3 regions of the Rossellomorea sp. DA94 genome follow, and region 1 is predicted to be linked to each of the others. Evidence: riboswitches for the same ligand, from Rfam matches in the RefSeq annotation. Region 1 holds a riboswitch; each other region holds the start of a gene.

Evidence for each region. A riboswitch is a leader RNA that binds a small molecule or an ion and turns the genes downstream of it on or off. The one in region 1 is predicted to bind thiamine pyrophosphate.
Region 2: it holds a riboswitch for thiamine pyrophosphate, as region 1 does, so the genes downstream of both, tenA (thiaminase II) here and thiT (energy-coupled thiamine transporter ThiT) in region 1, are expected to answer to the same signal.
Region 3: it holds a riboswitch for thiamine pyrophosphate, as region 1 does, so the genes downstream of both, P8596_RS07510 (ABC transporter substrate-binding protein) here and thiT (energy-coupled thiamine transporter ThiT) in region 1, are expected to answer to the same signal.

Annotation. Positions count from the first base shown of each region.
Region 1 covers NZ_CP122397.1:393,667-396,943, forward strand. Annotated here, with positions in the region: gene P8596_RS02095 (histidine phosphatase family protein) at 1-130, shown strand, start outside; gene P8596_RS02100 (thioredoxin family protein) at 177-503, shown strand; gene P8596_RS02105 (hypothetical protein) at 765-1,064, shown strand; TPP riboswitch at 1,133-1,231, shown strand; gene thiT (energy-coupled thiamine transporter ThiT) at 1,303-1,899, shown strand; gene P8596_RS02115 (DedA family protein) at 2,045-2,692, shown strand; gene P8596_RS02120 (threonine/serine exporter family protein) at 2,816-3,277, shown strand, end outside.
Region 2 covers NZ_CP122397.1:2,455,760-2,459,036, forward strand. Annotated here, with positions in the region: gene P8596_RS12740 (ABC transporter ATP-binding protein) at 1-797, opposite strand, end outside; gene P8596_RS12745 (ECF transporter S component) at 812-1,390, opposite strand; gene tenA (thiaminase II) at 1,383-2,090, opposite strand; TPP riboswitch at 2,209-2,316, opposite strand; gene P8596_RS12755 (response regulator transcription factor) at 2,584-3,183, opposite strand; gene P8596_RS12760 (sensor histidine kinase) at 3,180-3,277, opposite strand, start outside.
Region 3 covers NZ_CP122397.1:1,418,038-1,421,314, forward strand. Annotated here, with positions in the region: gene P8596_RS07500 (aldo/keto reductase) at 1-362, opposite strand, end outside; gene P8596_RS07505 (phosphotransferase enzyme family protein) at 449-1,372, shown strand; TPP riboswitch at 1,422-1,531, shown strand; gene P8596_RS07510 (ABC transporter substrate-binding protein) at 1,699-2,685, shown strand; gene P8596_RS07515 (thiamine-binding protein) at 2,698-2,991, shown strand; gene P8596_RS07520 (ABC transporter permease) at 2,988-3,277, shown strand, end outside.

The DNA.
Region 1 (3,277 bases):
GCTCATCGTAGGTCATGGCGGAATCATGATATTTATGAGAAAAGAATTACGAAAGCGGGGATTTACCGGGCCGTCGTTCAGGAGACCCTCCAACGGAAAGGTGTATGTTTATCAAGGTGGGACAGGGTGATCATTTACCAGAGCAATACACTAATAGAAAGAAAGGAGGCCGTAAAATGGAAGAAGTCCATTCACTAAAAGCACTTCGTGAAAAGCTCGAAGCTGAGAAGGTGGTACTACTATACATATCAAGGCCAGGTTGTTCTGTATGTCACGCACTCCTGCCCCAGGTGGAAGAGATGTTGAAGGATTTCGAATCTGTGAAATCCATCCATGCCGATGCAGAAGAAATCCCGGAAATAGCAGGAGAATTTTCCATCTTCACCGTGCCTGTCATCATCGTATTTGTAGACGGTAAGGAGATGTTCAGAAAAGCACGTTTCGTTCCAATCGACGAACTCCACAGCCAAATTTCCCGTCTTACTGAGATGTTAGACAACTAAACAAACGTTTGATTAGTACGTGAAAACGTTTGTTGGTCTGGCCTGGGTGGGTTAAACAGTTGTTTAGTAGGATAAATATCTGTGGGTATTATAAATGGTAGGTTGTATTTGAATTCTATATAAACTTTAAAAAGAGCTGCTAAAAATGGGTATTTAGACACACCTCATTAGAGTAGCTCTTTTGTCATGGTTCAGTGAATAGGTATATAATAGTGAGTATACGAGTATAGTAGTTATGAGAAATGAAAGGGGGCTTGATGAATGATCAGATTGTCCAGGACAAAGAAAGTCATGTTACTCTGTTTCGCAATCATCCTCATAATAGTAGCCAACCGGATTTCCACTGTACAACATCTGACAGCAAGGATCGCCACCAACCTGTATGTGAGCCTGAAATACCAGGACCTTGATCTTGAATACCAAAACGTCGAATTCTCACCCCAGTTCGGAGATTATTCTGTAGCGTATAAGGACAAGGATGGTAAAGTATATGGATTCATGGTCACCCCTAAGTCAATGCCCGTCATCATCCTTCATGATCCTCTGAGAGAGACACCTTAAGAAAAAGTTCCTATCATGCTTTTCAAATATGTTTCTTCATGTATAATAAACCTTAACAACTTTATAAACGGTACCACAAGGGGAGCGAAAGCTGAGAGTGAACAATCTGTTCTGACCCTCTGAACCTGTTAGTTAGGACTAGCGTAGGGATGTGGAAAATAGGCAGCATTGTGCTTATTTCGATTGTTCATTCTCCCTCCTTATGGTTTCGTTTCAGTTCATAAGGAGGATTTTTTTTATGAAAAACACACGACTTGTCGTATTGCTTGAAGCGTCATTGATGGCGGCTTTTGCGATCATCCTTGATTTGCTGCCTTCTATTAAGCTATCACCGAGTATCTCGATATCGATTGCCATGGTTCCGATCTTTCTATTATCTTATCGAAGAGGCTTGAGAGCCGGACTGATAGGGGGCTTTTTATGGGGGATCCTGCAGATTGCCCTTGGGGATGCCTGGATTGCGACCCCGGTCCAAATGGTGATTGAGTATTTCATCGCTTTTGCTTTTATCGGTTTTGCCGGGGGTTTCGCCGGGAAAATTCAGGGTGCACTGGGAGGCGGTCACCGGTCCAAAGCAGTCTTCTGGGTAGTGATGGCAACATTCGCAGGAAGCCTTGCTCGTTATTTCTGGCATTTCATTGCCGGATTCGTGTTTTTTGCCGAGTATGCACCGGATGAGATGTCTCCATTGCTATTTTCTCTTATAGTAAACGGGATCACGATGTTGGGATCGGCAGTATTATGCTCCGTTGTGATGGTGATCATCGTCAATATCGCACCAAGATTGATCAAAGTGCAGTCGCATCAACAGGAAATCAGCCGAAAGGCATCCTAAAGAAACGAAAGACCGGCCTGTCTCAGGGCCGGTCTTTCGTTCTGTCAATACATCTCAAGACTTAGCGTAAATTACCTCCGCGGATTCTGTTGGTGTCAGAGGGTCTCTTCTATACTGAAGATACAAGCGTACAGGAGTGATTCACATGACGGAATGGATAATAAATTCAGCAGAAGAGTGGGGGATATGGGGTGTACTGTTTTCTCTATTCATTGAAGGGAGTGCCTTTCCTTTTATTGGAACGTTCTTTATCGTAACGATGGGATTCATCCTCCACCTAACGTGGATGCAAATCGTGTTCATCTCTTTAGCAGGAAGTCTCCTATACACAGTGGGAAGCTATATTCCTTACTTTATCAGTTTAAAACTGGGGGATAACATAGAAGGAAGGCTTAAGCCCCAGAAGCTTGAGAAGCTCCGCACAGCCCAGAAAAAATTCAATCGATACGGTGTTTGGAGCGTGGCGATTACGAGTCCGCTTCACTTGGGGAATGTCATCCCATTTCTTGCAGGTATGGCGAGAATGGATGTGAAGGCATATTTCCTTCTTACCATGCTTGGTATAGCACCATCCACTTTTCTGTTCTTGACGATCGGGAAGTTATATGACGGGGAGAAAGAAGTGATCCTTGAAGTGATTGAAGACTATCAAATGGTGGTCCTCGTGGGGTTTGTGGTGGTGACGGGTGCGTACATGTTGTATAAAAGAAAGATAAAAAAGGGATCCCTGCCAACAAACGACCCATCGGAACGAAAAGCCTTCCAAGAGAGGGATGAAGTAAATGATGCTTGAAGCTGCCTTCCTTCCATCCCTCAAGATCAAATCTACGGAAAATCACCCCGTTCCTCATTGCTTACACCACTGCTTTCCTATAAACTAGACCTATTCAAAAAATAGTACGTGTGGAGAGATCGTATGGAAGCAAAAATGATAAGAAGATATGACATTATGGAGGTCAGCCTGCTGGCGGGGAAGATTATGCTGCAAAGTGGGGCGGAGACGTATCGCGTCGAGGACACGATGATGCGCATCGCCGCTTCTTATGGGATATCGGAATCGCATAGCTATGTGACCCCCACTGGGATCATCTTCTCGATTGAAACGTCGGAACCGACCAAAACGAAGCTCATCCGAATTAATGAGAGGTCTACGGATCTTGAGAAAGTGACCCTCGTGAACAGTATCTCAAGGCAGATCAGTAAAGGGCATCTGACACTTGAAGAAGCATACAATGCCCTTGAGAAGCTGGATCAGTCCGATCTATCTTATTCCTTCCTGATTCAAGTGGCAGCGGCTTCGATTGCAAGTGGTTGTTTTCTCATCATGTTCCAGGGGATGTGGAAGGACTTCATTCCAGCTCTGATCACGGGAGGCGTC
Region 2 (3,277 bases), 2.1 Mb from region 1:
TTTTGAATATAGCCTTTAAAGTCCTCCATTCTTGCAATCACAGGTCCGAATGAGGGACTCTCCCTCATCTGACGGGATGACAGATATTCCTCCCATGCGCCCGAGTACCAGACACCCAAGTTCTTCAACGAATCTTTGTTTTGGTTCAGGATCCACTCTTTCGCTCCATCCGCCATAATGGTTCCATCGGCATCGAAAAGAATGATTCGATCGATCATGTCAAGAACGTGATCAAGTTTATGCTCTACGATCACCAGGGTCTTATCTAAACCGATTTCTTTGATTGTTTTCCAGACAGACTTTGTACTTTCCTCATCCAATAATGAAGTCGGTTCGTCCAGGAACAAGGTATCGGGTCTCAGGGCAAGCGCAGAAGCAATGGCCAATTTCTGCTTCATGCCTCCTGATAATGTTGAGATTTTCGTATGGGGATCCTCAAGTTCCAGTCCCACCTCCGATAGCAGCCATTGTATTTCCCCTTTCATCTCTTCACGGGGAGTCTGTAAATTCTCCAGCACAAAGGCTAATTCTTCATCCACAAATGGCATACAAAATTGCGAATCCGGATCTTGGAATACATAGCCATAGGAATCAGACACCTCCAATTTTGCAGCCCTCATGGGAACATCCACGGAGCGGGGGATCACTCCGGATAAAACATGTAAAAGTGTTGACTTCCCGCATCCTGATGGACCCAATAGCAATACTTTCTCCCCTTCATTGATAGAAAGACTGACTTCATTAAACATCCGTTTCCCTGTTCCGGGATAGGTAAGTCGAAGGTTTTCGACATGCATAAGCATCATCCCCTTTACTGGTTCAATACATCGTAATCATCCTGACTTGCACGTCTGACCAGACTTGTGACTCCGGTTTTCTCGAGGGCCCTGACCAAATAAAATGATCCTGCACCTGCGATGACAATCGATCCCAGTAATCTTGCAAAGATAAACAATGACAGATTCCAAAGGACTAAATCTCCCATATACCCTTTCATGTAATCCATGAAGATGGATCCCCATGCAGAACCGAACGCAGCAAAACATATAATCGAAAGATCATAGCGTCTATATTTCGTCAGGAAGAAAACCGATTCTGCCATTAACCCTTGAATGACTCCGAATAAAAGGACCTCGAGTCCCCATTCAGAGCCCATGAGAAACTCTCCTGAAGAAGCGGCGATTTCGGCTAAAAGGGCGAAGCCGGGTTTACGGATGATCAAGAATGCTACTGTGGCCGCCATGAACCACATTCCATAGATGAGTTGGTCTGCATGCAACCCGATCGGCTTCAACAAGTTATAAAATGGGCCCCAAAGCTTATAAATGACCCCGAACATGATGGAAATGACCACCGTCACTAAAACATCGGTTAGTTTTAATTTAGACATGGTGTCCGCTCATTTCTTTCCCTGCATCCAGTGCATGCTGAAACGGCCATTTTTCAAGGGTGTAAGCCATCTCCCAAAACTGCCATTCATAAATGCTGCTCAAAATGAAATTTTCTTTCATTCTTTCTTTATCGTGTTGGGTCATTGTTTCTGCCAATTCATCAAGACGATTGATTTGTTCCTCCACTAACTCTTTAAACCATTCCCCACCGTATGCCTCAATCCATTCCTGATACACCGGTTGTTCCGGCGTGCATGATTTCAAGCGTTCCCCGATCTCATAATAGAGCCAGTAACATGGGAGGATCGCCGCCAGGATATCAGCTAAGCCCCCATATCTTGCGGAACGATACATATGGGACGTATAAGCGTACGCTGTAGGAGCCGGTTTGAAATTCTTTTTTTCTTCATCCGCGATCCCTAAACGTTTAGAGAAATTTTCATGAAGAGAAAGCTCTGCTTCATTGGTTCCTACAGCGTGGGATGCCATTCGTGATGTGGTATGTAAGTCCAATGCTTTTGCAGCACCAAGCGCCTGCACCTTCGAGAAATGTGAAAGGTAATAGGCATCTTGCAAGAGGTAGTACTTGAACTTCTCGATGGGGAGAGTCCCATCCCCGATCCCTTTGACGAAAGGATGATCGAAGCTTGCGTCCCAAATGTCGTTGACTTCGTTTCGTAACGCTGTTGAAAATGTCATGATTTCCTGCTCCTTTTCCAGACGACCCGAAATGGGCAACAAAAAAAGCCACTTTCCATTATGCATACAGCATACAGAAAGTGGCTTGAGATCAGAATAATAGAATTATATTCTATGTGACCGTCAAACACCACTTCCCTACGCTGGTCTCAACCAGATCAGGTTCAAAGGGTCTTAAAGTCACACTTTAATCTCAGCCTTTTCGAAGGCACCCCTAGTGGATCGTCTTATGAAATTTTGTTTTCGATGTTATCGTATCATGATTCAAATAGTTGTCAACTTAAAAAAAGTAAATCTCGATTCTAACACGATTTCAAATTAGCTGTCGGACTCAATGACAGCCAGAGGTTCAGTATGATTAATTCTACAGAAAATTATTTTTGAAATAAGTTTGTCTATCCATTTTCCTCTTCTTATTAATTATGAATAAACATTCAATGTAATGAATTGTTATAAAAAGGGGACGGACCTTCAAAAAGGTCCGTCCCTCGGTTTATTTAAACCATCCTTTTTCTTTGGATTGTGTGATGGCTTCGATTCGGTTTTTCACTTCCAGCTTGTCGAGTATAGTGGAGATATAGTTCCTTACAGTACCTGTTTTAAGCTTTAGTTCATCGGCGATTTCCTTTGTGTTTTTTCCATCGGCAACGAGCTCGAGTACTTCTTTTTCACGGTCTGTGAGGGGATTTTCTTCGCTGTAGACATCATCCATCAGCTCCGGTGCATAGATACGCTTACCATCCATCACAAGCCGGATAGAGTTCGCCAGTTCCTCACTCGGACTGTCCTTCAACAAATACCCTTTCACTCCACCCTTTAATGCCCGCTGAAAGTAGCCTGATCTGGCAAAAGTGGTAAGGATGATCACCTTACAATCTTCCCCTTTTAATTCCTCTGCCGCTTCAAGCCCCGTTTTTTCAGGCATTTCAATATCCATGATACAAATATCCGGCTTCAGTTCATGAACGAGGGAAATGGCTTCTTCTCCATTGCCTGCTTTTCCTACCACTTCCATATCATCTTCAAGGCTCAATAGAGACCCCAATGCGCCCAACAGCATCCGCTGATCTTCTGCAATCACAATTCGAATCATTCCATTCCCTCCCTGTCTGTCTGCTTGATTACTTTCGGAACCCTCATGATCAAGGTGGTACCATCCACCGAAACGATTTCAAGGCTTCCGTTGA
Region 3 (3,277 bases), 1.0 Mb from region 1:
TAATCCGTTTTTAATTGTTGGAGAGAATGTTCAACCGAGGTGAGAATATGTTTCTTACTCGTGTTGTAGTGATGCGTCTTGTGCTCCGGTCGATTGTCGGAAGGCAGGACGATGCCGCATTTTGTTACGATCTCCATCTTCTCCCGCAAGGATGGTTGGAGGGCTAGCGCCTCACCGAATAAGGTTTCACACATATAAGAACCATAAATATCGGCATGGTCAAACGTTGTGATTCCGTTTTCAATATTGTGTTGGATCAATGATAACGTATCTTCCTTGGACTGCTTCCAGTCTGATAGTCTCCATAATCCATGAATGATCCTCGAGAATGATAAGTCTTCTGTCATTTGTATTCTTTGCATAGGTGAAACCTCTTTTCGTATGGTATGTGTATATTCTTTCAAAGTCATACTACAAGTATATTACTATGTATGGAAAGGAAATAGAAATGATTGAACCTCTTCAGGATATTGTACGTCATTGGGGAATGGATCCCACTTCCTTCAAAACACTTCTTCTTCATCCTGATGTTACGGAAGTGAAGGCAGAAGGAAAGACCTTCTATTTAAAAAGAAGAGTGTATTCTTCCCCTGAAAATCGGATGGAGGAGCTCTATTTAACCGATTATTTAATGAGTCATCACCTTAACGTTGAATCCCCTCTATTAACTTGCTCACAACTTCCTTATGTAAAAGAAGAAGAGCAAATCTATTCTCTTTATGAGGCCCTTGAAGGAACGCCATTGAAGGAATGGTCTGCCGACTCCCTGACAAATGCAGGAGCATACCTTGCAACCCTTCATCTCATCCTTAAAGACTATCGGTGTCATTATGAAACGAAGGGCTGGGAGATTGAAAGTCATGTAACAGAATGGGTGAAGGAGCTTGAAACTGAATCGATCGGCATAAGGGGGCAAGTGATCTTATTAAAGATGAAGGGGTGGGAGCATCCCTACCGGTGTTTGCCACATCAATTCGTTCATAGCGACTACAATTCGGGGAATATTTTGATGCAGGGAGGAGAAGTGTGCGGGATCATTGATTTTGAACGAATCCGGACGGCACCCCGGATTACTGACATCGGCTACTTCCTCGCAGGTATGCTCAAAGCAGCCCCGAAAGAGAAAAAAGATGAGTCAATGAAATGGATTCTGGCATTTATGAAAGGATATGAAAGGCATGCCCCTTTGACTGCAGGAGAGAAAAGGATCTTGCCGTCAATAGTCATTCTCTTTCTCCTGCAATATGCCTTTTTAACCTATCATCAGGGATATACAGAAGCGGGTGCTTCGTGCATGAATTTCATCGAGGAACTGTTTGCATCGGCTTATTTTCATGGAGTCTTTCAATATGAGAAGGAAAAGCTTGAATAACCTTTCATTCTATGGCAAAGTAGGGAGGAAGATAACGTTAAATTTCATATTCCACGTGTAGGGGGACCGGAGTGGCCGGTTGAGATTGTATCCTGTAGATACTGACCCTTTGAACCTGAACTGGCTGATACCAGCGTAGGAAACATTCTCTTAAACGATACATAACCTGTTTAACGATGCGTCCCGCGGCTGAAGCTTGGGGCGTTTTTTTGTTTCACCCCTGAATTTACGCCTCAACTGCCTTTGGTTTACATTCATTTTCCAGAATAAGCGAAGAATATAGGAATGAGACGTTACGACCGCAAAAGACCGAAGGAGGAATCATCATGAAAAAATGGATGTTCCTCATCTGCTCTGTACTTCTTTTATCCGCCTGTAACGGTGGGGAAGATGCAGCCGATGAGAAGATGGACAATCTTAAAAAAGTAAATGTCGTACTCGACTGGACACCAAATACCAACCACACTGGATTGTATGTAGCGAAAGAAAAAGGCTACTTCAAGGATCAGGGACTGGATGTAGACATCATCCTGCCCGGGGAAGCGGGTGCCGATCAACTCGTTGCATCGGGGAAAGCCGATTTCGGAGTTGGATATCAGGAAGGTGTCACTCAAGCGAGGGTCCAGGATGTACCCATCGTATCCATAGCTGCCATCATACAGCATAATACGTCGGGGTTTGCTTCCCCGAAGAGTAAGGGTATTACAAAACCAAAGGATTTTGAAGGGAAAAGCTATGGCGGCTGGGGTTCACCCGTTGAGAAAGCCGTTATGGATTCAATCATGAAGCAAGAAAACGCGGATGTAGAAAAAGTGAATTTCATCAACATGGGAGACACCGATTTCTTTACTGCCGTTAAACGGGACGTTGACTTCGCCTGGATTTATTATGGATGGACAGGAATTGAAGCTGAACTCCGCGGTGAAGAGTTGAACATGATGTATGTAAAGGATTATTCCGATAAACTGGATTACTACACTCCAGTACTTACAACAAATGAGAAAATGATCGATTCAGATCCTGAAACGGTCAAGGCATTCATGGTAGCTGCTTCCAAAGGGTATCAATACACAATCGACAACCCGAAAGAAGCGGGAGAGATTTTATTAGATGCAGCTCCAGATCTTGATAAAGAATTGGTCATGAAGAGTCAGGAATGGCTCGCACCCAAATATAAAGATGATGCTGACCGATGGGGAGAGCAGAAACTGGAAGTCTGGGAGAACTATGCGTCATGGATGTATGAAAATGATTTATTAGATAAGAAACTCGAAAGCAAGAAAGCATTCACGAACGAATTCTTACCAAAATAAGAGGTGAACAAAATGGGGAACGCACTTGTAAGCATACAAATCATTCCAAAGACCAAGAACGGTGAAGATGTGATTCCATATGTGGATGAAGCGATCGCAATCATCGAAAAATCGGGAGTGCGATATGAAGTCCATCCTTTGGAAACGACGATGGAGGGGAATCTGTCACAATTATTCAAGGTGATTGAACAGATGAATGAACGAATGATTGAAATAGGAAGCAAAAATGTCATTTCCCAGATCAAAGTATTGTACCAGCCGGATGGGATCGAAATGGACGACTTAACGGAGAAATATAAAGGATGAGGACTTGGATTTCAAAAGGATGGAGACCCTTCTTGGTCCTCATCCTTTTATTCATCATTTGGGAAGTGGCCATTAAATTATTTGAGGTGCCAGCCTGGCTGATGCCGTCGCCTTCAGAGATATGGGAAGAAGGAATTGCCTCGTGGTCTGAGTTCAAGGGGAATTTCTCATCAACGGCATTTCTGACGATCACAGGGTTTGCGATCGGCTGTTCGATCGGGCTCGGGACAGCGGTGGTACTGCATCTCCTCCCTAAGGTAAGGGAAGCGGTCTATCCTCTCATGAT